Rhizobium sp. SSA_523: one gene and its partner. The protein of the gene in region 1 interacts with the protein of each later gene in a pairwise test. Links are inferred from orthologs where the notes say so. Each region holds a gene or a part of one and is shown on either strand. Other genes may lie near its edges.

Region 1 (16,669 bases):
AAGGACCGGCACACATCGCTCATGCTCTCGCCCTCGAGCAAGCGGGCAACAAATCGAAGACGTTCTTCCATGACCGAAGTCTCTCTCCACGGCATCGACACCTCCCGATAAAAATCGAAAAGTGTAACCCATGTCTCCGGTACGTTCTGTCACCTATCTCTAAGGCCGGGCAGCTGTCCGGCCCGGATCATCCGGTTCGTCATCGCTCCTTCGCCTGCCGGCATCATCCGACTGAGCTTTCCCGGCCAGGACGCTCGCAAAGGCTCAACAGACGGCCAGCGGAGCGGAGATCTGTCGCATCCGCATTGCCTCCCGCAGCATAAGCGCTACAATCATTCGGGTGTCCATCGAATGCTTTGGGAGGAGCAGTATATGAGACGAATGTGGCCGGACGAATTTGCCTTTCTGCTGGAGGATGCGGAAGAGGTCGAGCTCAACATCCCGCCGGCGGTGCATGAGGATGGCTCGCGCGGCAAGCCTGTCACCCGCAAGGCCTTGAAAGCCCGCATCAGCCAGCAGGACTTCGAGAAACTCTGGCCGCTGGCCGAAGCGCGTTATCGTCTGGGCGGCCGATTTTCCGGCCGGGCCATCACGCTGATCACCAATCATCCGCATTACCGCGACTGGCACCCGTCCGATGGCGGCTCTGTCGAGAGCACGTCCGATAGCGGCCATCGCTACACGACACGCTATGTGATCGTCCATTTCCTCCTGGATGATGTGCGCGAATCCGCCGAGGCCTGAGCGAAAGCGTGCCGCGATCGGTCCGCTTCGCCGCGGCTGTTTCGACCCCTGTTCCGGCGCATGGCCGCTAAGGCCGCACCGTCGTAGGTTTTTAGTGGCGCCAGGCGCCCTGATGCAGGCGGGACCCTGCACTGTGATGATCCGCCGGCGAGCGGCGGGGTAGCTTGACGCACTTGAGCTCGCCCGCGGTCCTGCGCCGTGTGGCGCCGGGAGAGACAAGAGCGCCTTGTCGTGCCATAAGGGCGCAAAACTCGCTCCCGGTACACAAGACGTCATGATCCGCATCGAAGCCATTTCCAAACAGAACAGCCACCGTCTTCTCTTCGTTGAAGCCTCGGCAAGCCTCAACAAGGGCGAAAAGATCGGCCTCGTCGGTCCGAACGGCGCCGGCAAGACCACACTCTTTCGCATGATCACCGGCGCCGAGCTGCCGGATGAAGGCCAGATTGCCGTCGAAAAAGGCGTGACGATCGGCTATTTCGATCAGGATGTCGGAGAAATGTCCGGCCAGAGCGCCGTAGCCGCCGTGATGGATGGCGCGGGTCCCGTCAGCACCGTCGCTGCAGAGCTGCGCGAGCTGGAAGCAGCCATGTCCGATCCCGACCGGATGGCCGACATGGACGAGATCATCGAACGCTATGGCGAAGTGCAGGCCCGATACGAGGAACTGGACGGCTATGGCCTTGAGGGCAGGGCGCGGGAGGTTCTGGCAGGCCTGTCCTTCAGCCAGGCAATGATGGAGGGTGATGTCGGCGCCCTTTCGGGGGGCTGGAAAATGCGCGTGGCGCTCGCCCGCATCCTGCTGATGCGACCCGATGTCATGCTCCTCGACGAACCGAGCAACCATCTCGACCTGGAGAGCCTGATCTGGCTGGAAAACTTCCTCAAGACCTATGACGGCGCGCTTCTGATGACCTCGCATGATCGCGAGTTCATGAACCGCATCGTCAACAAGATCATCGAGATCGATTCGGGCTCCCTTACCAGCTATTCCGGCGATTACGGCTTCTATGAGCGGCAGCGCGAGCAGAGCGAGAAGCAGCAGCAGGCGCAGTTCGAACGGCAGCAGGCCATGCTGGCCAAGGAGATCAAGTTCATCGAACGGTTCAAGGCGCGGGCCTCCCATGCGGCGCAGGTGCAGAGCCGGGTGAAGAAACTGGACAAGATCGACCGCGTCGAGCCGCCCCGCCGGCGGCAGACCGTGGCATTCGATTTTCTGCCGGCACCCCGCTCCGGCGAAGATGTGGCAAGCCTCAAGAAGGTGTCGAAGCGATACGGCGACAAGACCATCTATGACGATTTCGACTTCATGATCCGCCGCCGTGAGCGCTGGTGCATCATGGGCGTCAATGGCGCCGGCAAGTCGACCCTGCTCAAGCTGATTGCCGGAAGCGCCAGCCCTGACCAGGGCAGCGTGTCGCTGGGCGCCAGCGTCAAGCTCGGCTATTTCGCCCAGCACGCCATGGAGATGCTGGAGGGCGAAAGCACCGTGCTGCAATGGCTCGAGGAGCGTTTTCCCAAAGCCGGACAGGCGCCGCTGCGCGCGCTGTGCGGGTGTTTCGGCTTTTCCGGCGATGATGTGGAAAAGAAATGCCGCGTGCTCTCGGGAGGCGAGAAGGCGCGGCTTGTCATGGCTGCCATGCTGTTTGACCCGCCGAACTTCCTCGTTCTCGACGAACCCACCAACCATCTGGATCTCGACACGAAGGAAATGCTGATCAAGGCCCTCTCGACCTTCGAGGGCACCATGCTGTTTGTCAGCCATGACCGGCACTTCCTCGCCGCCTTGTCCAATCGCGTGCTGGAACTGACCGCGGACGGAATCCAGCAATATGGCGGCGGCTATACCGAATATGTGGAACGCACCGGCTATGAGGCGCCGGGCCTGCAGGCATGACGGAAGCCTGGAATTTCAGCTGCTCTGCCCGCTCCCGGACACGGCGCTGGAGCGAAACAGGGACGGCAAGGGAGGCGGATGTCTGGCATCCGCCTCGCTGACGATCAGGCGGCAGCCGGCGCCTTGTTCTGCCGGTTTGCAATCAGATCATCGACAACCGCCGGATCGGCGAGCGTCGAGGTATCCCCCAGGGAGCCGAAATCGTCTTCCGCGATCTTGCGCAGGATGCGGCGCATGATCTTGCCCGATCGGGTCTTCGGCAGGCCGGGCGCGAACTGAATCTTATCCGGCGAAGCAATCGGTCCGATTTCCTGTCGCACATGCTTGACCAGTTCCTGGCGAAGCGCGTCCGTCCCTTCATTGCCTTCCATCAGCGTCACATAGCAGTATATGCCCTGGCCCTTGACGCTGTGCGGATAGCCGACGACAGCCGCCTCCGAAACGAGGCTATGGGAGACGAGCGCGGATTCCACCTCCGCCGTGCCCAGGCGATGGCCGGACACGTTCAGGACGTCGTCGACGCGGCCGGTGATCCAGTAATAGCCGTCCTCATCGCGGCGGCAGCCGTCGCCGGTGAAATACTTGCCCTTATAGGTGGAGAAGTAGGTCTGGATGAAGCGCTCGTGATCGCCATAGACACTGCGCATCTGGCCCGGCCAGCTATCGGTGATGCACAGATTGCCGTCCGCCGGACCGTCCAGCACATTGCCCTCATTATCGACCAGCTGCGGCTTGATGCCGAAGAAGGGCAGGGTGGCCGAGCCGGGCTTGAGGTCGATGGCGCCCGGCAGCGGCGTGATCATGTGACCGCCCGTTTCCGTCTGCCACCAGGTATCGACGACGGCGCAGCGCTTGTCGCCCACCACGTTGTAATACCATTCCCAGGCTTCGGGATTGATCGGCTCGCCCACCGTGCCGAGAAGGCGCAGGCTGGATCGCGAAGACCGCGTCACATATTCGTCGCCCGCCCCCATCAGCGAGCGGATGGCCGTCGGCGCCGTGTAGAAAATGTTGACCTTGTGCTTGTCGACGATTTCCCAGAAGCGACCCTGATCGGGGAAGTTGGGGACGCCTTCGAACATCAGCGAGGTCGCGCAATTGGCGAGCGGTCCATAGACGATGTAGGAATGGCCCGTCACCCAGCCGACATCGGCCGTGCACCAGTAGATATCGCCGTCATGATAATCGAAAACATATTCATGCGTCATGGCGGCATAGACCAGATAGCCGCCGGTGGTGTGCAGAACGCCCTTTGGCTTGCCGGTGGAGCCGGACGTATAGAGGATGAACAGCGGATCTTCCGCCTTCATCTTCACCGGTTCGCAATGACCCTTCACGCTGGCGATTTCCTGGTGATACCAGTGATCGCGGCCGGGCGCCCAGTTGATCTTGCCGCCGGTGCGGCGAACCACCAGAACATTGTTCACGGTGACATATTGGCGGGCGGCGATGTGGATCGCCTTGTCGGTGTTTTCCTTGAGCGGCACCGGCTTGCCGCCGCGCACGCCCTCGTCGCAAGTGATGACGAAGGTCGATTCACAATCCACGATCCGGCCGGCAAGGGCTTCCGGCGAAAAGCCGCCGAAGACCACCGAATGGACCGCGCCGATCCGCGCACAGGCGAGCATGGCATAGGCCGCCTCCGGGATCATCGGCATATAGATGGTAACCCGGTCGCCCTTCTTGACCCCGTGCTTCTTCAGCACATTCGCCAGCCGGCAGACCTGATCATAAAGCTGGTTATAGGTGATCTTCTTGTCGATATAGGGGTTGTCGCCCTCCCAGATCAGGGCGGTGCGCTCGCCATGCGTCTTCAGATGGCGGTCGATGCAATTGTAGGAAACATTGGTCAGACCGTCCTCGAACCACTTGATCGACACCTTCCCCTTGAAGGACGTGTTCTTGACCTTGGTGTAAGGCTTGAACCAGTCGATCCGCTTGCCGTGCTTGCCCCAGAACTTGTCCGGATCTTCGACGCTTTCCTCATACCATTTCAGGTATTTTTCGCGATCGATCAGGGCATGCGCCTTCACGTGCTTCTGAACTGGATACACCTTTTCTGACATCATACGCCTCCTCATTCCTCCACACCCTGCCTGCGCAGACACAGGCGCTCTTCAACTGACCTTGTATCAACTGGAGCCGTGACGGCAATTAGACAAAGGGTCATGACGCTTGAACAATTGCAATTTTCCGTAATTCCGTTTATAGAGCCCCCGAATTCCCGGAAATTGTGGTAAAACCCCACGGCCCGCGACCCCGGCGCGGACGATAGAAGGATTATATCCATGGCTCAACAACTGCTCATGCCGAAGGCGACGGCGGTCTGGCTCGTCGATAACACGGCCCTGTCCTTCGATCAGATCGCCCAGTTCTGCAAGCTGCACCCTCTGGAGGTGAAGGCAATTGCTGATGGCGAAGCCGCCCAGGGCATCAAGGGCCTTGACCCGATCGCAACGGGCCAGTTGTCACGCGATGAGATCGGTCGCGGCGAGCGGGACGTCAATTACAAGCTCAAGCTTTCCGACCCCAAGGTGCGGGTGCCGGAATCCAAGCGTCGCGGCCCGCGCTATACGCCGGTTTCCAAGCGGCAGGATCGTCCGAATGCCATTCTCTGGCTGGTGCGCAATCACCCCGAGCTGAAGGATACGCAGATCTCGCGGCTGGTCGGCACGACGAAATCCACCATCGAGCAGATCCGCGACCGCACCCATTGGAACGCCGCCAATCTGACGCCGATGGATCCTGTCACCCTCGGCCTCTGCAGCCAGATCGATCTTGACCTCGAAGTCGAACGCGCTTCCAAGAACCGTCCGCTGCCGACGGCCGCGGAGCTCGGGGCGACACTGCAATCGGCCGCCGAAACGGAAAATCTCGGCTATCGCTATGAGCGCGAGGAAGAGAAGGAGATCGACGCGAATGCCGTATTCGCCAAGCTCACCTCTCTGAAGTCGACGCGTCGCGACGACGAGGAAGACGACGCCTACTGAGCCATACGGCATCGCCCTCGAAAGCCGGCCCAGCGCCGGCTTTTTTGTGCGACGTGTTCGCAAACAGCGGCGTGACGTCGATCCTGGCACAAGCCCATGATCGACAGGTCGCGTTCCCGCCGCCCTACCGGATGCCCACATCCTGGGCGGTCCGGTTGCAATCATAGCCATGCCGCGTCAGGATTTCGCCGATTTCGTCCAGAATGACCGGATCGTCGATGGTCGCCGGCATTTTCCACGGCAGCCCATCCGCCATTTTCTGCATAGTGCCCCGCAGAATCTTGCCCGAACGGGTCTTCGGCAGACGCTCGACGATCATCACCGTCCTGAAGGCCGCCACCGGCCCGATCTCGCTGCGCACCAGGTCGACGACCTCGCGGGAAATCAGCGCCGGATCGCGCGAGACGCGGTTCTTCAAGACCAGGAAGCCGCAGGGGATCTGCCCCTTCAGCACGTCCGCGACGCCGATAACGGCGCATTCCGCGACATCGGGATGCATGGCGCAGACCTCTTCCATGGCACCGGTGGACAGGCGATGGCCGGCGCAATTGATGATATCGTCGGTCCGCGCCATCACATAGACATAGCCGTCCTCGTCCAGCATGCCCGCGTCGGCGGTTTTGTAGGCGCCTTGAAATTCCTCGAGGCAGGTCTCGCGAAAGCGCTGGTCCGCATTCCAGAAACTGACCAGACAGCCGGGGGGCAAGGGCAGGGTGATGACGATGTTGCCGAGCGTTCCGGCAGGGACCGGGTGGCCCGCATCATCCACGACAGACAGTGCATAACCCGGCATCGGCACCGCCGGGGAGCCATGCTTGACCGGAAGGAGTCCCAGCCCGAGCGGATTGGCGGCGACCGGCCAGCCCGTCTCCGTCTGCCACCAGTGATCCACAACCGGAACCGACAGCATGCGTTCCGCCCATTTCAGCGTTTCCGGATCAGCCCTTTCGCCGGCGAGGAAGAGGGCACGCAGCTTGGTAAGGTCGTGCCGCTTGACGAGATCCCCGTCGGGATCATCGCGGCGGATGGCGCGAAAGGCTGTGGGTGCGGTAAACAGGACCCGCACATCGTAATCCGCCACGATCCGCCAGAAGGCACCCGCATCCGGCGTGCCGACCGGCTTGCCTTCGTAGACCACTGTCGGATTTCCCGAAAGAAGCGGCGCATAGACGATGTAGGAATGGCCCACCACCCAGCCGATATCCGAGGCAGCCCAGAAGGCTTCGCCGGGCTTTACCCCATAAATGTGCCGCATGCTCCAGAGCAGGGCGACCATATGGCCGCCATTGTCGCGCACCACGCCCTTGGGCTGGCCTGTCGTGCCGGAGGTATAGAGAACATATAAGGGATCGGTCGCCGCCACCGGCTCGCAGGGCACCACCGTTCCATGCGCCCTTTCGGCCTCCACCGCCTGGGCGAAATCGCGGTCGCCATGTTCGTATCGCAGCACTGCGTGCAACTGGTCGCGCTGCAGGATCAGGCAGGATTGCGGTTTTACCCTGGCCATGTCGACCGCCTGATCCAGCAGCGGCTTATAAGGGACGACACGGCCGGGCTCCAGGCCGCAACTGGCGCTGATCACCACCTTGGCCTGCGAATCATCCAGCCGGGTGGCCAGTTCATGGGCGGCAAACCCGCCGAACACGACGGAATGAATGGCGCCCAGCCGGGCACAGGCAAGCATGGAGAAGATCGCCTCCGGCACCATCGGCATGTAGATGATCACCCGATCACCCTTTTCCACGCCCATGCCCTTCAGTACGGCCGCAATGGCCTGAACCTCCGCCAGCATTTCGGCATAGGTGAAGGTCTTTTGCTCGCCGGTCATGGCGCTGTCGAAAATCAGCGCGCGGTCCTCTCCCCGCCCGGCATTCACATGGCGGTCCACGCAATTGTAACAGGTATTGGTGGTGCCACCGACAAACCAGCGGCCATAGGTGCCGGCTTCCGGATCGAAGATCCTTTCCGGCGGCGTGAACCAGTGGATGCCTTTTGCCGCCTCGGCCCAGAACCCTTCCGGATCCTGACGCCAACCTGCATAGACGGATTCATATCGGCTTTCCATGACGTCCTCCCCATCGAACTCCGCCCTAGTCTAGGGACAGGATGCTTTCCGGTGAAGCCCGACGAAAGAGGAAGGGGCCGCGTCTCCTCTTGTGCTTTGTCAACGCGCGCCGAAAATCGCCGATCCGACCCGTACACTCGTTGCGCCGAAGGCGATGGCCGTTTCGTAATCGCCCGACATGCCCATCGACAGTTTTGCCAGGCCGCATTCCTCCGCCAGCTTGGCGAGCAGCGCGAAATAGGGACCGGGATTCTGTTCGGCAGGCGGAATGCACATCAGGCCCTCCACCGGAAGGTCGAGCTCCGAACGGCAGAAGCGGACGAAATCGACGGTTGCCTTCGGCTCGATCCCGGCCTTTTGCGGCTCCATGCCAATATTGACCTGGACATAGAGCCTGGGCGAACGCCCTTGCTGTTTCATTTCCGCCGCCACGGCCCGGGCAATCTTCTCCCGGTCGATCGTCTCGATGACATCGAAGAGCGCGACTGCGTTGGCAGCCTTGTTCGACTGCAGCGGACCGATCAGGTGAAGTTCGATCCCGTCTGTCTCGGCTTTCAAGCCGGGCCATTTGGCCTCGCTTTCCTGCACGCGATTTTCGCCAAACACGCGCTGGCCGCAGGCGATCACGGGACGGATGGCATCCGCATCGAAGGTCTTCGAGACGGCCACCAGCATTGCGCTGCCATTGTCACGGCCGGCATTATGCTCGGCCTCGGCCATTTTCCGTCGGACTTCGGCAAGGCGTTCCTCAACAGTCATCGCGGTTCTCCCTGGTTGCACAAGGGCGATTAGCGCCAGAGCGGTCGTTAGGGAAGGGCCAACCGTCGCGAATGCGCCGGAAATGGACGGGAAGCGGCTGGAAAACTTGACGCTTCCGAACATTCGTGGTGAAGGTCACCGATCTTATTCAGACCCGGAAATGCACCGAAATGGCGACCGAACGTTACAATCCGCGCGATGCCGAACCCCGCTGGCAGACCACCTGGGCCGAAGCCAAGACCTTCGAGACCCGGAATGACGACCCGCGCGAAAAATATTACGTGCTGGAGATGTTCCCCTATCCCTCCGGCCGCATCCATATGGGCCATGTGCGCAATTACGCCATGGGCGACGTGGTGGCGCGCTACAAGCGGGCGCGCGGCTTGAACGTGCTTCACCCGATGGGCTGGGACGCCTTCGGCATGCCCGCTGAAAATGCGGCCATGCAGAACAAGGTGCATCCGAAGGAATGGACCTACCAGAATATCGCAACCATGCGCGCGCAGTTGAAGTCCATGGGCCTGTCGCTGGACTGGTCGCGCGAATTCGCCACCTGCGACGTCGAATATTACCATCGGCAGCAATATCTTTTCCTCGACATGATGGAAAAGGGCCTGGTCTATCGCAAACAATCCAAGGTCAACTGGGATCCAGTAGATCAGACCGTTCTGGCCAATGAGCAGGTGATCGAGGGTCGCGGCTGGCGTTCCGGCGCGCTCGTCGAGCAGCGGGAACTGACGCAGTGGTTCTTCAAGATCACGGATTTCGCGCAGGATCTGCTGGACGCGCTCGACACGCTGGATCAGTGGCCGGAAAAGGTCCGGCTGATGCAGAAGAACTGGATCGGCCGCTCCGAGGGTCTGACCATCCGCTGGGAAATGTCGGAAGCCACTCGATCGGCCGCCGATTGCAGCGAGATCGAGGTCTACACAACGCGACCCGATACTTTGTTTGGCGCCTCCTTCCTGGCCATTTCCGCCGATCACCCGGTGGCGAAGGCGCTTGCCGAGCAGCGGCCGGATATCAACGACTTCTGCGAGGAATGCCGTCGCCACGGCACGTCTCTCGCGGCACTGGAAACGGCCGAGAAGAAGGGCATCGATACCGGGCTGACGGTCAGGCATCCGCTGGACCCGGCCTGGGAACTGCCGGTCTATATCGCCAATTTTGTCCTGATGGATTACGGCACGGGCGCCATTTTCGGCTGCCCTTCCGGCGATCAGCGGGATCTGGACTTTGCGCGGAAATACGATCTTCCCGTCGTTCCCGTCGTCATGCCGGCCGATGGCGATGCCGAGCACTTCCACATCGGCAATGAGGCCTATGACGGCGACGGCGTGATGATCAATTCGCGCTTCCTGAACGGCATGACGACCGAAGCCGCCTTCCAGACAGTGGCGGACCGACTGACGGCGCAGCAGCTCGGCAATGCAGCGCAGGCCGCCCGCAAAGTGAATTTCCGGCTGCGCGACTGGGGAATTTCCCGTCAGCGCTATTGGGGCTGCCCCATTCCCGTCATCCACTGCGAGGATTGTGGCGTGGTACCGGTGCCCAAGCAGGATCTGCCGGTAAAACTGCCGGACGATGTGAGCTTCGATATTCCGGGAAATCCGCTGGATCGTCATCCAACTTGGACGAAGGTGTCCTGCCCGTGCTGCGGCAAGGCAGCGCGTCGCGAAACCGATACGATGGATACATTCGTCGATTCAAGCTGGTACTTCGCGCGTTTCACCGCGCCTTGGGAAGACAAGCCGACGAATCCGCAAGCGGCCGATCACTGGCTGCCGGTGGATCAGTATATCGGCGGCATCGAACATGCCATTCTGCATCTGCTCTATTCCCGCTTCTTCACCCGCGCCATGCGGGAGACGGGTCATGTCAGCCTGAAGGAGCCCTTCAAGGGCCTCTTCACGCAGGGCATGGTGGTGCATGAGACCTATCGTCTCGGCGAGGGTCAGAACGGCCAGTGGGTCGCCCCTGTCGATATCCGCATCGAGGATGACGGCGGCACCCGCAAGGCCTTTCTCCTGTCGTCGGGCGAAGAAGTGGCCATCGGCTCGATCGAGAAGATGTCCAAATCGAAGAAGAACGTCGTGGATCCGGACGATATCATCGCTTCCTATGGCGCCGATACCGCACGCTTCTTCGTTCTGTCGGACTCGCCTCCCGATCGCGACGTCATCTGGTCCGAGGCGGGCGTGGAAGGCGCACACCGATTCGTTCAGCGCGTCTGGCGTCTGATTGCCGAAGCGGCGCCCGTTCTGCGCACTGCTGAGGCAAAGCCGGCTAAGGATGGTCCGGCAATGGCGATCTCGCAAGCCGCCCACAAGACCCTGCAGGCGGTCCAGGCTGATTACGACAAGCTGGCCTTCAACAAGGCCGTCGCCCGCATTTACGAACTGGTGAACAGTCTCGCCGGACCGCTTGGCAAGGTGGCGGGTGGCCAGGAGGACGAGGCCTATGTCTGCGCCATGCGGGACGCCACGCGCATTCTCGTTCAGCTGATTGCGCCCATGACGCCGCATCTGGCGGAAGAATGCTGGATGACACTCGGCTTCGACGGCTATGTGGCTGAAGCCGCATGGCCGCAATTCGATCCCGAATTGGTGGCCGATAATCAGGTCCTGATGCCTGTCCAGGTCAACGGCAAGAAGCGAGCGGAATTGACAATTGCCCGCGATGCGGACCAAGATACCGTTCAGAAGGCAGCTCTGCAGCTTGACGCCGTTCAGACAGCCCTGGGCGGTAGTCAGCCCAAGAAGATCATCGTCGTCCCACAGAGGATCATCAACATTGTCGTCTGAGCTTCTGCCTGCCCTGCGGCGCGCCGGCCGTACCATCCTTGTCCTGTCCACCCTCGCACTGCTGGCCGGGTGCCAGGTGCGCCCGCTTTATTCGTCAGCCGGCACCGTGCCGGGCAAGCTTGCGGCGGTGAAGATTTCCGCTGCTGACGACCGTGTGGAGCAGAATGTTCGCAACCGTCTCGTCTTCCTCCTCAATGGTGGAAGCGGCGAGCCGGCCCAGGCGGATTATCAGCTTCAGATGAATGTCAGCGCCGTCCGCGCCAATATTCTGGACGACGAGATCTCGACCGCGCTGACGCCCGGCCGGGTGACGGTGACCGTCACCTACGCGCTGATTGCCACGCGGGACTCGAAGGTGCTGAAATCCGCCACGCGCTCAGTGACATCGCTGGTCGATATCGGTTACCAGGAATTCTCCAAACTGCGGGCCTATCGCGATGCAGAGGACCGGGCAAGCCGCGAATTGGCGGAAGTCATCCGTGCCGATCTTGCGGCCATTCTCGGCCGACAGGACTGATGGCAGAAATCAAAGCCTATGAATTCGACCGCTTTTTGCCGAAGGCGGTCGATCTCTACCGGATCTTCCTGATTTATGGGCCAGATCGCGGTCTGGTCTCGGAGCGGGCGAGTGCGCTGGCTTCGAAAGCGGGCGTCAAAGCCGACGATCCCTTTTCCTTCACGAAGCTTGAATTCAGCGATCTCCAGGGCGATCCCGGTCGCCTGGTGGACGAAGTGAATTCGCTCGGTCTCTTCGGCGGGGCGAAACTCATCTGGGTCAAGGGAAGCGGTGCCGACAAGGCTCTCACAGACGGATTGCAGACCCTCCTGTCGCTCGGCCCGCCGGACAACCTGCTCCTGATCGAGGCCGGAGATCTCAAAAAGACCAGCGCGCTGCGCAAGCTCTGCGAGGCCGGCAAGTTTTCCGTGGCGGTGCCCTGCTATGCCGATGATGCCAAGGCTCTCAACCAGCTGATCGATGAGGAACTCGCGACGGAGAAGTTGCGGATCGCACCGGATGCGCGGGAACGTCTGCTCAGCGTGCTGGGCGGCGATCGTGTCGCCTCGCGCAACGAAATTCGCAAGCTCGTCCTCTACTGCCGCGGCAGCGACATGATCAGCGAGGAGCAGGTGACAGAGATCATTGGCGATGCCAGCGCCATTTCCACCGACAATGCCGTTGATTGCATCCTGAAAGGCGATGTTGCGGGGCTCCATCACGCGCTGCAGAAGATCACCGCATCAAAGACGCCGATCTTTCTCGTTCTGCAGGCTTGCCTTAAGCAGTTTCAGCTGCTGGACGGCATGCGTAACGAAATGAACGAGAAGCGGACATCTGCCGCGCAGATCATGCAGACCACCGGACGGCATATTCACTTCAAACGCAAGCCGCTCTTTGAAAAGGCCCTGCGCAACTGGAGCGAGGCTGCGCTTGCCCGGGAAGCCAATCGGTTGCAAAACGCCATTCTGCAATCGCGCCAGCGCTCGGTCTTGGAAGACACGATCGCCGCCCAGACATTGCTGGCGACGGCCTTGCAATCGGCACGCGCCCAAAACCGCTGACCCGTCAAAACACCGGAATCCCCGGGTAAGCTAAAGCTTGAGCATCCGGGAGCGATTGCGTGACGGCTATGCGCCAGCCGCTCGGCGGACGCACGGCGACGGTATCATCTCGTAGACCGTGCGGCGCAGCACGGGCCAGGGTGAAACAAACGGATGCAAATGTTGGGACGGAACCCGCTAGCGGCGTTCGAGGAGACGGCAGATTTCCTCGAGCTGCTCCAGAGTGCGGTAGCTGATCCTGATCTGCCCGCCTGTTCCCTTGTGATTGATCTTGATATCGAGCCCTAGCGAATCGGACAGGCTGCGTTCCAAAGCCAGCGTATCGGAATCCTTTTCCTTTGCGCGGCCCGCCTGCAATGGCTCCGACTGGGCCTTGATGTCGTTCTGCGCCAGACGTTCCGCGTCGCGGACCGACATGCCTTTGGCCACGATCGTGCGGGCGAGACTGGCAGGATCGGAGGTGGATACGAGAGCACGTGCATGGCCGGCCGACAAATCCCCGGACGCCAGCATGTCACGCACTGGATCCGGCAGCTTCAGGAGCCGCAGGCTATTGGCGACGTGACTGCGGCTTTTGCCGATGATCTCGCCGAGGTCGTTTTGCGTATAGCCGTGATCTGCAATCAGCTGCTCATAGCCGAGAGCCTCTTCAAGCGGATTGAGATCCGATCGCTGGACATTCTCGACAATGGCGATTTCAAGAGCCGTGCGATCATCGACATCGCGGACGATGACGGGGATCTCGACCAGACCCGCCAGCTGCGCCGCGCGCCAGCGGCGCTCGCCGGCAATGATTTCAAAGGCCTGGCCGCGCGGGCGCACCACGACCGGCTGCACGATGCCATGCTGACGGATCGAGCTGGACAGATCCTGAAGCTCAGCCTCATCGAACATGCGTCTGGGATTGCGGGGATTGCGGCTGATATGCTCGATCGGCACAAGGCGATCGGCGCTCACGGGTTTCGGAGCAGCCTCTGAAAGCGGAAGAGTTTGATCGATCTCGCCGATCAATGCAGCAAGACCGCGGCCGAGGCGCCGCTTTGACGGTTCATCATTCATGCCATTACCTTCCGACGTTTAGGCGGCCTTGCGCCGACGTTCCCGCTGGATCACCTCCGAAGCCAGCTGGAGATAGGCCTGGCTACCGGCGCATTTGAGATCGTAAAGAATAGCCGGCTTACCATAAGAGGGAGCCTCTGACACGCGGACATTGCGCGGAATCAAGGTATGGTAAACTTTGTCGCCAAGATAGGTGCGGACATCGCTGACCACCTGCTGCGCGAGATTGTTGCGCGCATCGAACATGGTCAGCACGACGCCCTGAATATCCAGACCCGGATTGACGGTCTGGCGCACCTGATTCACGGTATCAAGAAGCTGGCTCAAACCTTCAAGCGCAAAGAATTCACATTGCAGGGGCACGAGCACAGAATGAGCCGCTGCCATGGCATTGATCGTCAGCAGGTTGAAAGAGGGCGGGCAGTCCAGAAGGATGTAGCTATAACGGTCTGAGTTCGGACCGGTGAGGGCACGCTTCAAACGAAATGCGCGATCGGAATCACGGCCGATTTCGGTCTCCAGCGCCAGAAGGTCCATGGTGGAGGGGACGATAGAAAGGTTCGGGACTGCCGTTGGGATGGCCGCTTCCGGCAGCGAGGCTCTGCCTGTCATGACGTCATAAGACGATAATTTACGGTCGCGGCGCTCAATCCCCAAGCCGGTGCTGGCATTACCCTGCGGATCGAGATCGACGATCAAGACGTTTTCGCCGATCGCCGCCAGCGCAGTCGCGAGATTGATTGCGGTTGTGGTCTTACCGACTCCGCCCTTTTGATTGGCGATAGTGATGATGCGATTCAGCTGGGACATCGGACACCTAAAACGGAGATCAATCCTTGCGCCGTAAATCGGAGATTTCTAAAATCACGGAATCATCTTCGATCGCGCTTCGATGTTGTATCAAATCGAACGACCAGCTGCTATCGGCTTTCTTGATCTCTGCGGCATAATCCCGGCCTTTGTGCAAATAGGCCCGCACCTCTGGATGATCTGTCATCCAAGGGGCGCAATAGTTCAGCAGCGACGAAAGATCCGCAAGTGCCCGAGCGGAAATGCAATCGCAGTGGGTAATTTGCGCAGAGGCTTCTTCTATCCTGACGGCATGGACCGTGCCGCGGGCGCCGGTCTCCAGCAGGGCGGTCCTCAGAAAAGAGGCCTTTTTCTGATTGCTCTCCACCAGATGAACCCAGCCATCATTCAACTCCGTGAGCAAGATGGCTGTGATGATGCCCGGAAAGCCGCCCCCGGAGCCGAGATCGATCCAGGTCTGAGGCCTCGGTGAGAGCTGGAAGATCTGAGCACTATCGGCGATATGGCGCTGCCACAGATCACCCTTGGTGGATGGAGCGACAAGGTTGATGGCTTTCGCCCAGCGCCGGAACAGGGCTTCGAACGCCGTCAGCCTCTGCTCCGTTTCACGTGAAACACTTATTCCGTTCAATTTCATCAAGAGACTCGGGATGCAGGCATGATGGGGTGCTTCTTGACCAGAGACAAGAGCAAAGCGAGGGCCGCTGGCGTCATGCCATCGACTTTGGCAGCCTGAGCAATATTTTTCGGCCGCACCCGGTCCAGCTTCATTTTCAACTCATTCGATAGGCCGGATATCCTTGAAAAATCGAAGTCAGTTGGGATCTGCCGCTCTTCATCCCTGCGAACGGCCTGAAGATCAGTCTGCTGCCGCTCAAGATAGACGGCGTAGCCCGCTTCGATTTCCAGCGCCTCAGATACCTTTGGCGGGAGAGCGGAAAGCTCCGGCCAGATTTCGGCCAGTCTTGCGATGGTGATGTCGGTGTGTGCCAAGAGCTCATAGCCCGAGCGACGCTGCCCATCGGCATTCAAGTGGAGCGCATGGGTTCGGCCCTGCTGCGGCGTCAGGTTGACCTCATGAAGTGTCTTGCGGCCCCGCTGCATCGCCTCATCATAAGCGCGGAACCGATCGGCGCGGGAGGAGCCGACAAGGCCGAGCTGGATACCGATGGGAGTGAGCCGGCTATCCGCATTGTCGGCGCGCAGAGACAGACGATATTCGGCCCGTGACGTGAACATCCGGTATGGCTCGCTGACGCCGCGCGAAGTTAGATCGTCGATCATCACCCCGATGTAGGAATCTGTGCGGCTGAAGCTGTGGCTCGGCAGATCCTGCGCACGCCGGGCGGCATTGAGGCCTGCAACAAGACCCTGCGCTGCCGCTTCCTCGTATCCTGTCGTTCCGTTGATCTGGCCCGCGAGAAAGAGGCCAGGCATCTTGCGAAGCTGGAGATCTTGCGTGAGCTCTCTCGGATCAACATGATCATATTCGATCGCATAGCCGGGCTGAATAATGTCAACACTTTCCAGTCCTGGAATGGTCCGAATGAATGCCTCTTGCACATCAGCGGGGAGGGAGGTCGATATGCCATTCGGATAGACGGTGGAATCATCGAGACCCTCTGGCTCCAGAAAGATCTGATGGCCGTCGCGCTCTCCGAACCGGGTGATCTTGTCCTCGATAGACGGGCAGTAGCGTGGCCCGACCCCGCTGATCTGCCCGGAATACATGGCCGACTTGCCAATATTATCGGATATGATCCGATGCGTCGCCTCGGTGGTTCGGGTGACGCCGCAGGCGATCTGCGGCGTCGTGATGCTGTCGGTCATGAAGGAGAAGGGTACGGGATCCTCGTCCGCTTCCTGGCGGCCAACTTGATCCCAATTTATGGTACGGCCATCGAGGCGCGCCGGCGTCCCGGTCTTCAGCCGGCCCAGGGCCAGACCGAGGGACAGAAGCGTGTGCGACAACCCCGTAGAG
Region 2 (11,334 bases), 1.4 Mb from region 1 along the record:
GGCATCGGCTCGGCCTTGCTGGGGGAAATCGTGGCAATAGCGGACCGCTGGTACAATCTGAAGCGCCTGGAAATGACCGTCTATGTCGACAATCCTGCAGCCATCGCACTCTACCGGAAATTCGGCTTCGAGGTGGAAGGCACGCTTCGCCACTTCGCCTTCCGGGACGGTGAGTTCATCGATGCCTATACGATGGCGCGGCTGAAGGCGTGAATGCGCCGCCTGTCGTCGCTCCGCTCCCGGCACGCGGGGAAGCCGGCAGCGCAGCAAAAAATCCCTCTGGCCTGCAGGCCTCCAGGCTCGGATGAGCGAAGGAGATCTACTGCCGACTGCCGACTGCCGACTGCCTACTGCCGACTGCCTACTCCCCACTGCCTACTGCCGATTGCCTACTGCCGATTGCCTACTGCCTATTGCCTACTACCCGCCGATCAGGGCCAGCCACTCATCCTCGTCGAGAGTGGTGATGCCCAGTTCGCGCGCCTTGTCGAGCTTGGAACCAGCGCCGGGGCCGGCCACCAGGATATCGGTCTTCTTCGAGACCGAGCCGGAAACCTTGGCGCCCAGGCTTTCGGCGCGCGCCTTTGCCTCGTCGCGCGTGAATTTCTCCAGTGCCCCGGTGAAGACCACGGTCTTGCCGGCGACCGGGCTGCCGCTGGCGACGACCTGTTCCATCGCCTGCGGCGTCACCTCCTCCAGCAGCCGGGAGATTACTTCGATATTGCGCGGCTCCTTGAAGAATTCGACAATGGCGCGGGCCATGATCTCGCCGATACCTTCAATGGCGTTCAACTCCTCCCAGGCATCGCCGGAGAAGGAGGCTGCCTGCTGCATCGCAGTCTCGAAGACCGCATAGCTGCCATAGGCGCGCGCCAGGAGTTTTGCCGTCGTCTCGCCGACATGCCGGATGCCGAGGGCAAAGATGAAGCGATTGAGCGCGATATTGCGCCGGTTGTCGATCGATTCGAACAGCTTGCGGACGCTGACCTTGCCGAAGCCCTCGATGTTTTCGAGCTTGGCAAGCGCCGACGCCTCCTGGCGCTTCTTCAGCGTGAAAATATCCGGGGCGGTCCGGATCTGCAGCGCCGGGTCCTCTGCCTCAAAGAAGAAGTCGATCTGCTTGGCGCCGAGGCCTTCGATGTCATAGGCGTTGCGGGAGACGAAATGTTTCAGATGTTCCTTGGCCTGCGCGGAACAGACGAAACCGCCCGTGCAGCGCGTCACCGAATCGAGCCTCCCGGTCTTCTCATTGCGTTCGCGCACCGCGTGACTGCCGCAGACCGGGCATTTCTTCGGAAAGGCATAGGGCTTGGCATCGGCCGGCCGCTTGTCCAGCACCACATCCAGCACCTGCGGAATGACATCGCCGGCCCGCTGGACGATCACGGTATCGCCGATCCGGATATCGTGATCGTCGGGCCGGATACGCTCGCCCGTATTGCCGATGCCCTTGATGTAATCCTCGTTATGAAGCGTGGCATTGGTGACGACCACCCCGCCGACGGTAATCGGCGTCAACCTTGCGACGGGCGTCAGGGCGCCGGTGCGTCCCACCTGGATATCGATCTGCTCGACCGTGGTGAAGGCTTGTTCGGCCGGAAACTTGTGCGCCGTCGCCCAGCGCGGTGAGCGGGAACGAAAGCCCAGGCGCTCCTGCAGCGCAAGCTCGTCCACTTTGTAGACCACGCCGTCTATGTCGTAATCGAGATCCGGCCGCAGCAATCCGATCTCGTGGTAATGCGCGAGGATCTCTTCGGTGGAAGACAGCCGCTTCATCAACGGATTGACCGGGAAGCCCCAGCGCGCGAAGGTTTCCACCATGCCCATCTGCGTCGTGGCCGGCATGTCGGAGATTTCGCCCCAGGCATAGGCGAAGAAGCGCAGCTTGCGGCTGGCCGTGACCTTGGGATCAAGCTGGCGCAGCGAGCCGGCCGCGGTGTTGCGCGGATTGACATAGGTCTGCTTGCCCTCGGCCTCCATTTGCGCGTTGAGCGCCAGGAAGTCGCTCTTGGCCATGTAGACCTCACCGCGCACCTCCACCACATCCGGCACGCCGGCCGGAAGCCGGTTCGGAATCTCCCCGATCGTCAGAATATTGGCGGTGACATTTTCCCCGGTGGTGCCGTCACCGCGCGTCGCCCCGCTGACCAGCCTGCCCTTTTCGTACCGGATCGACATCGACAGACCGTCGATCTTCGGCTCGGCCGTGAACGCGATCGAGCTATCCGGCAGGCGGCCGAGGAAGCGATAGACCGAGCTTACGAAATCCGCCACGTCCGAATCGGAGAAGGTATTGTCCAGCGACAGCATGGGACGGGCATGGGTGACCGGCGAGAAAGTGGCGGCCGGCGCTGCCCCGACCCGCTGCGAAGGGCTGTCTTCGCGGATGAGGGCTGGAAAGCGGGCCTCGATCTCATCATTGCGACGCTTGAGCGCATCATAATCCGCGTCCGAAATCTCCGGCTTGTCGCCCTGATGGTAGAGCACGTCATGGCGGGCGATCTCCGCCGCGAGAAAGGCGAGCTCGTCCCGTGCCTCGCTTTCGGTCAGCGCGTCCACCGCTTTGCGATCATCGGCCATATGTCATACTCCATCCGCAGACTGATATGCGTCTGTAAACGAAACCGATCCGCCGCAAAATGGACATTTGGAGAAAAGGCGGTCGAATAGATCAGCCGAACACAGGGAAGAAACGCCCCGGTGCATGCCCGCTCGCACGAAGCCTCAATCTCGGCCAGAGAGCAGGCTGGCGGCCGCGGCGCGGGCTTCGTCGGTCACGGATGCGCCGGACAGCATGCGGGCGATCTCCTCGGCGCGATGCGCTGCGGACATGGTGGCGACGCGGGTCGCGATCTTGTCGGATCCGTCGCTGGCGGGTCCCTTGGAGATCAGCAAATGCGTCGCGGCACGGGCAGCAACCTGCGGCGCATGGGTCACCGAGAGCACCTGCACCGTCCGCGACAGGCGTTTCAGCCGCTGGCCGATGGCATCCGCCACCGCGCCGCCCACGCCGGTATCGATCTCGTCGAAAACAAGAGTCGGCGCCGAGCCGCGATCGGCCAGCGCCACTTTCAGCGCCAGGAGGAAACGCGACAGCTCGCCGCCGGAGGCCACCTTCATGATCGGCCCCGGACGGGTGCCGGGATTGGTCTGCACGTGGAATTCGACGGTATCGATTCCCTCGGCCGCTGCCGTTTCGGGATCTGCCGTCACATTGACCATGAAGCGGGCGCGCTCCAGCTTCAGCGCCGGCAATTCGGCCATGACCGCATCACCAAGAGCAGACGCACCGTTCTGGCGCTTCTGCGACAGGGCGCGCGCGGCCTCGTCATAGGCTGTCTTGGCATTTTCGGCGGTGCGCTGCAGCTGCCCGAGCCGCTCCTCGCCCGCATCCAGCTCTGCAAGATCGGCCACCATCTTTTCCGCCAGCGCGGGAAGCTCGGCAACCGCCACGGCATATTTGCGGGAGGCGGCGCGAAGCGCAAACAGACGCTCCTCGACCCGCTCCAGCTCCCGCGGATCGAATTCCGTCCGGCGCAGCGCCGCTTCGGCTTCCATCTGCGCATTGGAAAGATTGTCGAGCGCGGCATCCAGCAGCTGCACCGTGTCTTCGAGAAGACCGGGCGCCTCCTGGCTCTTGCGCTCCAGCCGGCGCACCAGCGAAGCGATCAGAGGCACAGGCGAAGCATTGCCGTTCAGGAAATCGCAGGCTTCGGCAATATCCCCGGCAATGCGCTCGGATTTCTGCATGCGGGCGCGATCTTCGGCCAGCTCGTCTTCCTCGCCGTCGCGCGGGCTCAAGCCTTCCAGCTCCTCCACCGAAGCGCGCAGATAATCGGCCTCGCGGGCGGCAGCCTCCACCTTGGCGCGGTGGGTCTTCAAGGCGCGCTCGGCATCCCGCCAGGTGCGGAAGAGAGCTGCGACCTGCTGGACCTCTTCCGTGAGCCCGGTAAAGGCATCGAGAAGCGTTCGGTGGGCATTGATATCGACCAGCGCACGGTCGTCATGCTGGCCGTGGATCTCCACCAGCATCTGGCCGATCTGCCGCATCATCTGCACGCTGACCGGCTGATCATTGATCGACGCTTTGGTGCGGCCATCCGCGGATTGCACGCGTCGGAAGATCAGATCACCGTCATCATCCAGCCCGTTCTCGCGCAGCAGCACTCGCGCCGGATGGGAAGCTGGAACATCGAAAACGGCCGTAACCTGCCCTTTGTCCAGCCCGTGGCGGACAAGCCCGCCATCGCCGCGCCCGCCCAGTGCAAGCGAGAGACTGTCGAGCAGGATGGATTTGCCCGCCCCCGTCTCGCCTGTCAGTACCGACAGCCCGCTTTCGAAGGAGAGGTCCAGCCGCTCGATCAGAACGATATCGCGGATCGACAACTGGATGAGCATGATCTTCCTATCAGGCGCCGAGCAGCTTGGCCCCGGCACGCGAGATCCACGATCCGCGGTTCTCACGCGGCTCGAGACCGCCGCCCTTCAAGAGTTTGTAGGAATCGGCATACCACTGGCTGTCTGGATAGTTGTGGCCCAGCACGGCCGCGGCGGTCTGCGCCTCTTCCACCACACCCATGGCATAATAGGCTTCCGTCAGGCGTGCCAGCGCCTCTTCGACCTGGTTGGTCGTGCCATATTGCTCGACCACGGTGCGGAAGCGCGAGATCCCGGCCAGATATTCCTTACGCTCAAGATAATAGCGGCCGATCTGCATTTCCTTGCCGGCAAGCTGGTCGCGGGCAAAACGGATCTTGGCCTGCGCATCCTCGACATATTCCGACTTAGGATAGTTATCGATGACCTTCTGCATGGCGTCGATCGTGTTGCGGGACGCCTTCTGGTCCTGCGTCACATCGGCAATCTGCTTGGAATAGGCAAGACCGACGAGATACTGCACATAGGCGCTGTCATCGGATGTCGGATATTGCTTCAGATAGCGATTGCCGGTGGCCACAGCCTCGTCATTGCGGCCAAGGCGATATTTCGAATAGGTGCTCATCACAAGCGCCTTGCGGCCCCATTCGGTGAACGGGTTCTGCTTGTCGATCGCATCGAATTTCCGGCTGGCCTCGGCCATGTTGCCGGCCTTCATGTTGGCCAGGCCCTGATTGTAGAGCTGCTCCGGCGGGTCGGCATTCAGGCCGAGCTTGGTGATGTCGATGTCCGGGTCCGACTGGCAGGCGGAAACCAGCATGCCGGTGCCGGCCAAAAGCAAGGATGCGACCGCGATACGCGCCGCTTTCCGCATTGCAACAGACTTCGTCTCAGTCATTCGACAGTTCCCGTTCGACAGTTCCCGTTCGACGTACCCGCTCGTCACGCGTCATTAGATCGTCCGCCAGGATTGGCGTTGTAGCCATAAAGGAAGCGGCACGGCAACGCAATGATGGCGGTTTGACGCAAATTTATGGCGGGACAGCCTTGATCCGCAAAAAGAAAAGGCCGCCTCAGGGAGACGGCCGAGTTGGACTGGAGAGTAAAGCTTCAACCGAACCAGGCAGTCAGTTCCGGCGCGTTCACCGGAACGAACTCGCGGGCCCGAACGCGCTGGCTGCGCACCGGTGCCTCGACGATCTCATAGGCGGTGCGATCGGACAGAAGCGCCTTCAGCGCCTGGGAATTCATCTTGTGGCCGCCGCGATAGGAGCGGTAGCAGCCAATGAACTGCGCCCCGGCAATCGCCAGATCGCCGACGGCATCCAGCGTCTTGTGACGGACGAATTCATCGACGAAACGCAGGCCCTCGACATTCACCACCGTATCGTCATCGGAAATGACGACGGAGTTTTCGAGCGAGGAACCCAGCGCATAACCGGCAGCCCAAAGCCGTTCGACATCGCGCATGAAGCCGAAGGTACGCGCCCGCGACAGCTCATCGCGGAAGACCTGCGCGGTGAGATCGCCCTTCCAGGACTGACGCCCGATCAGCGGCGAATCGAAATCGATCTCCACCTCGAACCGCGTGCCGTCATAGGGCCGGAACTCTGCCCAGGACGAACCCGAATCGATCCGTACCGGCTTCAGCACACGGATATAGCGGCGCTTCTCGCCCAGATTGACGATGCCCGCCTGTTCGATGGCCTCGATGAAAGGAAAGGACGAGCCGTCCATGATCGGCATTTCGGCACCATCGACCTCGACCACGACATTGTCGAGCCCAAGCGCGTAGAGCGCCGCCATGACATGTTCGATGGTGGCCACCGACCGCGACAGCGAGGTGCCGAGCACGGTGCAGAGATCGGTATTGCCGACATTGGACGAGACGGCGCGATACTCGGCCACCGAGCCATCGGCAAAGGAGCGGCTGAAGACAATGCCGGTACCGGCTTCGGCGGGCTGGAAGGTGATCGATACCGGACTGCCCGAATGCACGCCGATCCCCGACAGGGATACCGGTGTTGCGATCGTGGTTTGGAAGCCCAGAAGTCCGACAGTCATTCTTTTTGCCTTTGTCTCGCCGTCCGGCCCAACGGCCGATCCGATATTTTTGCTGCGACCGATAACCGCGATGGTATGAAAGCCGCTTTCCTTACCTTGAGTACATACGGCGGAGACCGTCCCAAACCAAATCACTGTTTCTTTCCGATTGTTACGATGATGACGATTGTCATCACTCTAACACTTCTCCGCAGCCCCATGATTATAAACGAAAACCCGGGCCTGGAACCCGGGTCTTCAATGTTACCGATGTGTAAGAATCGGCTGTTCCGTCACGTCGACTGGCGACGCAGGAAGGCCGGGATTTCCAGCTGGTCGTCCTCATGATGGCTGGCGGACGGCACTTGGCGACCGTGATCGTCCAGATTGCCGCGCCGCGGCGCATACAGGCTGGCTTCCGGCGAGAGCATGCGGCGCTGCTGCGACGCGGCGGCCGGTGCGGCCGTCATGTCGGATGCCACCGATTCTTCGTCCTCGCGGCGACCGAGCGAATTGGTGATTCGCTTCAGCAGGCCCATTGGGCCCCGCTCTTCGTGCGCTGTCTGGACCGGCTGTGCACGGCTCTCCATTTCGGCCTTCACCACCGGCGGGAAATCTTCCACGCGCGGCATGCGGACCTGCTCCGCCTGATGGCGGATGACCGGTGCGGCAGGCTCGACCGGCGCCGGTGCGACGCGGGGCATGACCTGAGCCGCCATCGGAGCCGGTGCCGCCATCGGCGTTGGCTGCGGTGCCTGGGGCGCGAAATTTGCCGCCGGCTGAGGCGCATAAGCCTGTGCGGCTGGCTGGGCATAGTTTGCCTGGATCGGCTGCGGCGCCGGTGTCATGACCGGACGCGGCATGGCCTGTTCTGCCGGGACGGCCGGTGCGGAAGGCTGGAACAGCCGGCTCTGCGGACGGAACTGCTCTTCGACCGGAGCCGGACGGCTCATGGCCGGCTGCGGTGCCGGTGCGGCCTGCTGGACAGGCTCGGCAACGGGTGCGGCCTGCGGTGCCGGAATGGAAAGTTCGCGTTCCATCGCGGCTTCCGCCTGACGGATCGTATCGGCGACGGGATCGGCCTGGACCGGCCTGGATGCCTGCATCATCGCAGGCTGAACTGCGGCCGGAGCCGAAGCAACGGCCGCGGAAGGACGGATAATCGGCTTCTGCGCCGCGCGCATCTCAGCGGCCCGAAGATCGTTTTCGGCAAGCGCGCGATCGATGCCGGTGGCGACGACGGAGACGCGGATGACGCCTTCGAGCGCTTCGTCGAAGGTGGCGCCGAGGATGATGTTGGCATCCGGATCGACTTCTTCGCGAATACGCGTTGCCGCTTCATCCACTTCGAACAGGGTGAGGTCGCGACCGCCGGTGATGGAGATCAGCAGGCCCTGGGCGCCCTTCATCGAGGTCTCGTCAAGCAGCGGATTGGCGATAGCCGCCTCTGCCGCCTGCATGGCGCGGCCCTGGCCGGACGCCTCGCCGGTGCCCATCATGGCGCGGCCCATTTCGCGCATGACCGAACGCACGTCGGCGAAATCGAGGTTGATCAGACCTTCCTTGACCATCAGATCGGTGATGCAGGCAACACCGGAATACAGGACCTGGTCGGCCATTGCGAAAGCATCGGCGAAGGTCGTCTTGTCGTTGGCAATGCGGAACAGGTTCTGGTTCGGAATGACGATCAGCGTATCGACCGACTTCTGCAGTTCCTGGATGCCCTGTTCGGCAAGCCGCATGCGACGGCCGCCTTCGAAGTGGAACGGCTTGGTCACCACGCCGACGGTCAGGATGCCCTTGCTGCGTGCGGCCTGTGCCACGACAGGTGCTGCGCCAGTGCCGGTGCCGCCGCCCATGCCGGCGGTGACGAAGCACATATGGGTGCTGGACAGGTGGTCCATGATCTCATCGAGGCACTCCTCGGCGGCCGCGCGGCCGACTTCCGGCTGCGATCCGGCGCCGAGACCCTCGGTGACCTGCACGCCCATCTGAATGATGCGCTCTGCCTTGGTCATCGTCAGGGCCTGGGCATCGGTATTGGCAACGACGAAATCGACGCCTTCCAGGCCAGCGGTGATCATGTTGTTGACAGCGTTCCCGCCGCCGCCGCCGACGCCGAAGACAGTGATCCGAGGCTTCAACTCGGTAATGTCTGGCTTTCGCAAGTTGATGGTCATGGTAACCGTTCCTTCTTTTCCAGGCCGCCTCGCCAAGCAAGCCAATTCTTAAACCTAAGCCGACACCCTTGCCCGAAGCTAAAGTGTCAGAAACTTTCCTTCAGCCATTGACCCATCCGGGCAATGCGGCCGTTACCGCTGCCGAGCGAGGCCATCAGCCCTCCCTGCCCGGCATGCGTTTCCATGTCGGCCACCTGCGGGTAGATCATCAGACCGACCGCGGTGGAAAATGCGGGTCCCTTGGCCGCTGTGGGCAGGCCGGAAACGCCCATGGGACGGCCGATCCGGACATTGCGGGCAAGGATGCGGCGCGCCGTTTCCGGCAGGCCGGTCAACTGGCTGGCGCCGCCTGTCAGGACGACGCGCTTGCCGACGATCGGGCTGAAGCCCGAGGCCTGAATCCGGTCACGGATCAGTTCCAGTGTTTCCTCCAGCCGGGCGCGGACAATGCGCGTTACGAGCGCACGCGGCACCTGGGTTGGAAGATCGCGGTCGTCTTCACCGATGGGAGGAACCGAAATCAGGTCCCGCTCGTCGGCGGCCGTGGCAATGGCGGAGCCATGCACGACCTTCATGCGTTCGGCATCCTCGATACGGGTCGAAAGCCCGCGCGCCAGATCCGTCGTCACATGGTGGCCGCCGATGCCGATCGCATCGGTATGCACCAGCTTACCCTCGGCAAAGACCGAAATGGTTGTCGTCCCGCCGCCCATGTCGATGGCGGCGCAGCCCAGCTCCACCTCGTCATCCACGAGCGCAGCCAGGCCGCTCGCATAGGGCGTCGCCACCATGCCTTCGACCGAAAGATGCGCGCGGTTGACGCAAAGCTCGATATTCTTCAGCGCCGCATGCTCCGCGGTCACGACATGCATGTCGACGCCGAGCATGTCGCCATACATGGACAAAGGATCGCGAATGCCGCGCTCGCCGTCCAGCGTGTAGCCGGTGGGCAGGGAATGCAGCACCGCGCGATCCTGCCGCAGCGATTGCTGGGCGCCGGCGGACAGCACCTTGCGCAGGTCGGACGCCATGACTTCCTGTCCGCCCAGATCGATGGTCGCGGTATAGACATCGCTGGTCAGCCGACCGGCGGACACGTTGACGATCAGGCTGTCGATGGTCAGCCCTGCCATGCGCTCCGCCGCATCCACCGCCAGCCGCACGACGCTTTCGACCGCATCGAGATCGGCCACGACGCCCGACTTGACGCCGCGCGAACGCTGATGGCCGATGCCGATGATTTCGACATTATGCGTGCGGTTGGGCAGGATCTGGCTTTCCTTGCGCGGCGTCAGCCGGCCGATCATGCAGACGATCTTGCTGGAGCCGATATCGAGCACGGAGACGACATGGGCGCGCTTCGACGGAAGCGGTTTCAGCCGCGGCAGGCCGAAGCCGGAAGAACCGAACAGAGTCATGTCTGGCTCCCCGCCTTCTTGAGTGCTTTTTCGCGCGCGGCCACGGCCTGCGCCCGACGTTCGGCCGCATCCGGCGTCAGCCTGACGGCGGTACGATCGGGCAGGCGCAGATCGATGGAGGCAATATCACGCTCCAGCACGCCTTCCTTTGCTTCGAACTCGGTCAGGAGCTTCAGCGCCTGGTCGAGATTGTCTTCCGGCAGCATGATCACGACGCCATTGCCGAGATGGAGATCCCAGCGGCGGCTTGCCACGCGGACGAAGGCCTGCACGCGGTTGCGGATATCCGGCCAGTTCGCCATTTCGTCGAGAAATTCAGTTGCATTCTTTTCCGCATCGCGGCCCACGAACAACGGCAATGAGGCGAATTTATTGTCCCGCAGAGGCGCGATCACCTGGCCGTCGCGTTCGATCAGCGACAGTTCCGAGCCATGCTGCCAGATGGCGAAGGCCTGCCGCTCGCGCAGCGCCACATCGATCGTATCCGGATAGACCTTGCGCACCTCGGCGCTTTCGACCCATGGCAGCTCGATCAGCTTGAGACGCGCCGCCTCGACATCCAGGGAGACGAGCGACGAGGTCCCGTCGAGACCGAGGAGCTGCAGGATCTCGATTTCCGAAGTCTGCGCATTGCCGGAGACGCGCACTTTCTCGATGGCGAAACCGGCCGCCGAAGTCGTTGCCTGGGCCACTTCCTCGGTATGCCCGCCAATCGACATGCCGCCGAAGCCGACAATCGCGAAGAGCGCGAAGACGCCGACCGTGCCGGTATGGGCCGGAATATGAACGCGGCCGGTCGCCAGACTGACCAGGAACCGTGCAGTGCGCCGCAGGGGCCGCGGAAGAACGACACGATCCTCCGGCGCGCCGCCGAAGCCACGGCCGGCATTTTCTTTATGCCCGCGATGCAGGCTGCTTCTTTGACCAATTAGCGAGAACACGAAGCATCCTCCACCATCCAGCGGACGAGTTCACCAAAAGAACGACCTGCATGAGCAGCCATTTCAGGCACCAGCGATGTCGGCGTCATGCCCGGCTGGGTGTTGATTTCCAGCCAGATCAGTTCGCCTTCCCCGGCTTGGGACTCATCGAAGCGGAAGTCGGACCGACTGACGCCGCGACACCCCATCGCTTGGTGCGCCTTGACGGCCAGTCTTTGAATCTTTTGGTAAATATTCGGTGAAATTTCCGCCGGGATCACATGCCTGGAGCCGCCGGCGGCATATTTTGCATCATAATCGTAAAAGCTTGCCGAAAGCGGCACGATTTCGGTGACGCCGAGCGCCTCCCCGTCCATGACGCCACAGGTGAGCTCG

What was found.
Region 2: the proteins of leuS (region 1) and ligA interact in binary tests that used the Escherichia coli proteins (3 or more experiments, as listed by UniProt). The link is inferred for Rhizobium sp. SSA_523 from one-to-one orthologs.

The regions. Positions count from the first base shown.
Region 1 is NZ_CP129382.1:2,808,098-2,824,766, forward strand. Bases 8,276-11,459 are described here. They hold leuS (leucine--tRNA ligase), read left to right. Parts: upstream 8,276-8,625; coding sequence 8,626-11,259; downstream 11,260-11,459. Other genes in these bases: QTJ18_RS21650 (YggS family pyridoxal phosphate-dependent enzyme), read right to left, coding at 8,276-8,455; QTJ18_RS21660 (LPS assembly lipoprotein LptE), read left to right, coding at 11,249-11,459. Also shown: QTJ18_RS21620 (IS481 family transposase), read right to left, coding at 1-95; QTJ18_RS21625 (hypothetical protein), read left to right, coding at 382-744; QTJ18_RS21630 (ABC-F family ATP-binding cassette domain-containing protein), read left to right, coding at 1,019-2,641; acs (acetate--CoA ligase), read right to left, coding at 2,746-4,707; QTJ18_RS21640 (DUF1013 domain-containing protein), read left to right, coding at 4,930-5,631; QTJ18_RS21645 (propionyl-CoA synthetase), read right to left, coding at 5,756-7,696; more of QTJ18_RS21650, read right to left, coding at 7,796-8,275; more of QTJ18_RS21660, read left to right, coding at 11,460-11,776; holA (DNA polymerase III subunit delta), read left to right, coding at 11,776-12,819; QTJ18_RS21670 (ParB/RepB/Spo0J family partition protein), read right to left, coding at 12,997-13,878; QTJ18_RS21675 (ParA family protein), read right to left, coding at 13,897-14,688; 16S rRNA (guanine(527)-N(7))-methyltransferase RsmG, read right to left, coding at 14,708-15,325; tRNA uridine-5-carboxymethylaminomethyl(34) synthesis enzyme MnmG, read right to left, coding at 15,325-16,669.
Region 2 is NZ_CP129382.1:1,424,392-1,435,725, forward strand. What follows is about bases 1-2,959. They hold ligA (NAD-dependent DNA ligase LigA), read right to left. Parts: upstream 2,581-2,959; coding sequence 421-2,580; downstream 1-420. Other genes in these bases: QTJ18_RS15300 (GNAT family N-acetyltransferase), read left to right, coding at 1-213; recN (DNA repair protein RecN), read right to left, coding at 2,725-2,959. In the rest of the region: more of recN, read right to left, coding at 2,960-4,398; QTJ18_RS15315 (outer membrane protein assembly factor BamD), read right to left, coding at 4,409-5,251; lpxC (UDP-3-O-acyl-N-acetylglucosamine deacetylase), read right to left, coding at 5,488-6,441; cell division protein FtsZ, read right to left, coding at 6,714-8,600; cell division protein FtsA, read right to left, coding at 8,687-10,018; QTJ18_RS15335 (cell division protein FtsQ/DivIB), read right to left, coding at 10,015-10,929; QTJ18_RS15340 (D-alanine--D-alanine ligase), read right to left, coding at 10,947-11,334. UniProt on the Escherichia coli protein: DNA ligase that catalyzes the formation of phosphodiester linkages between 5'-phosphoryl and 3'-hydroxyl groups in double-stranded DNA using NAD as a coenzyme and as the energy source for the reaction.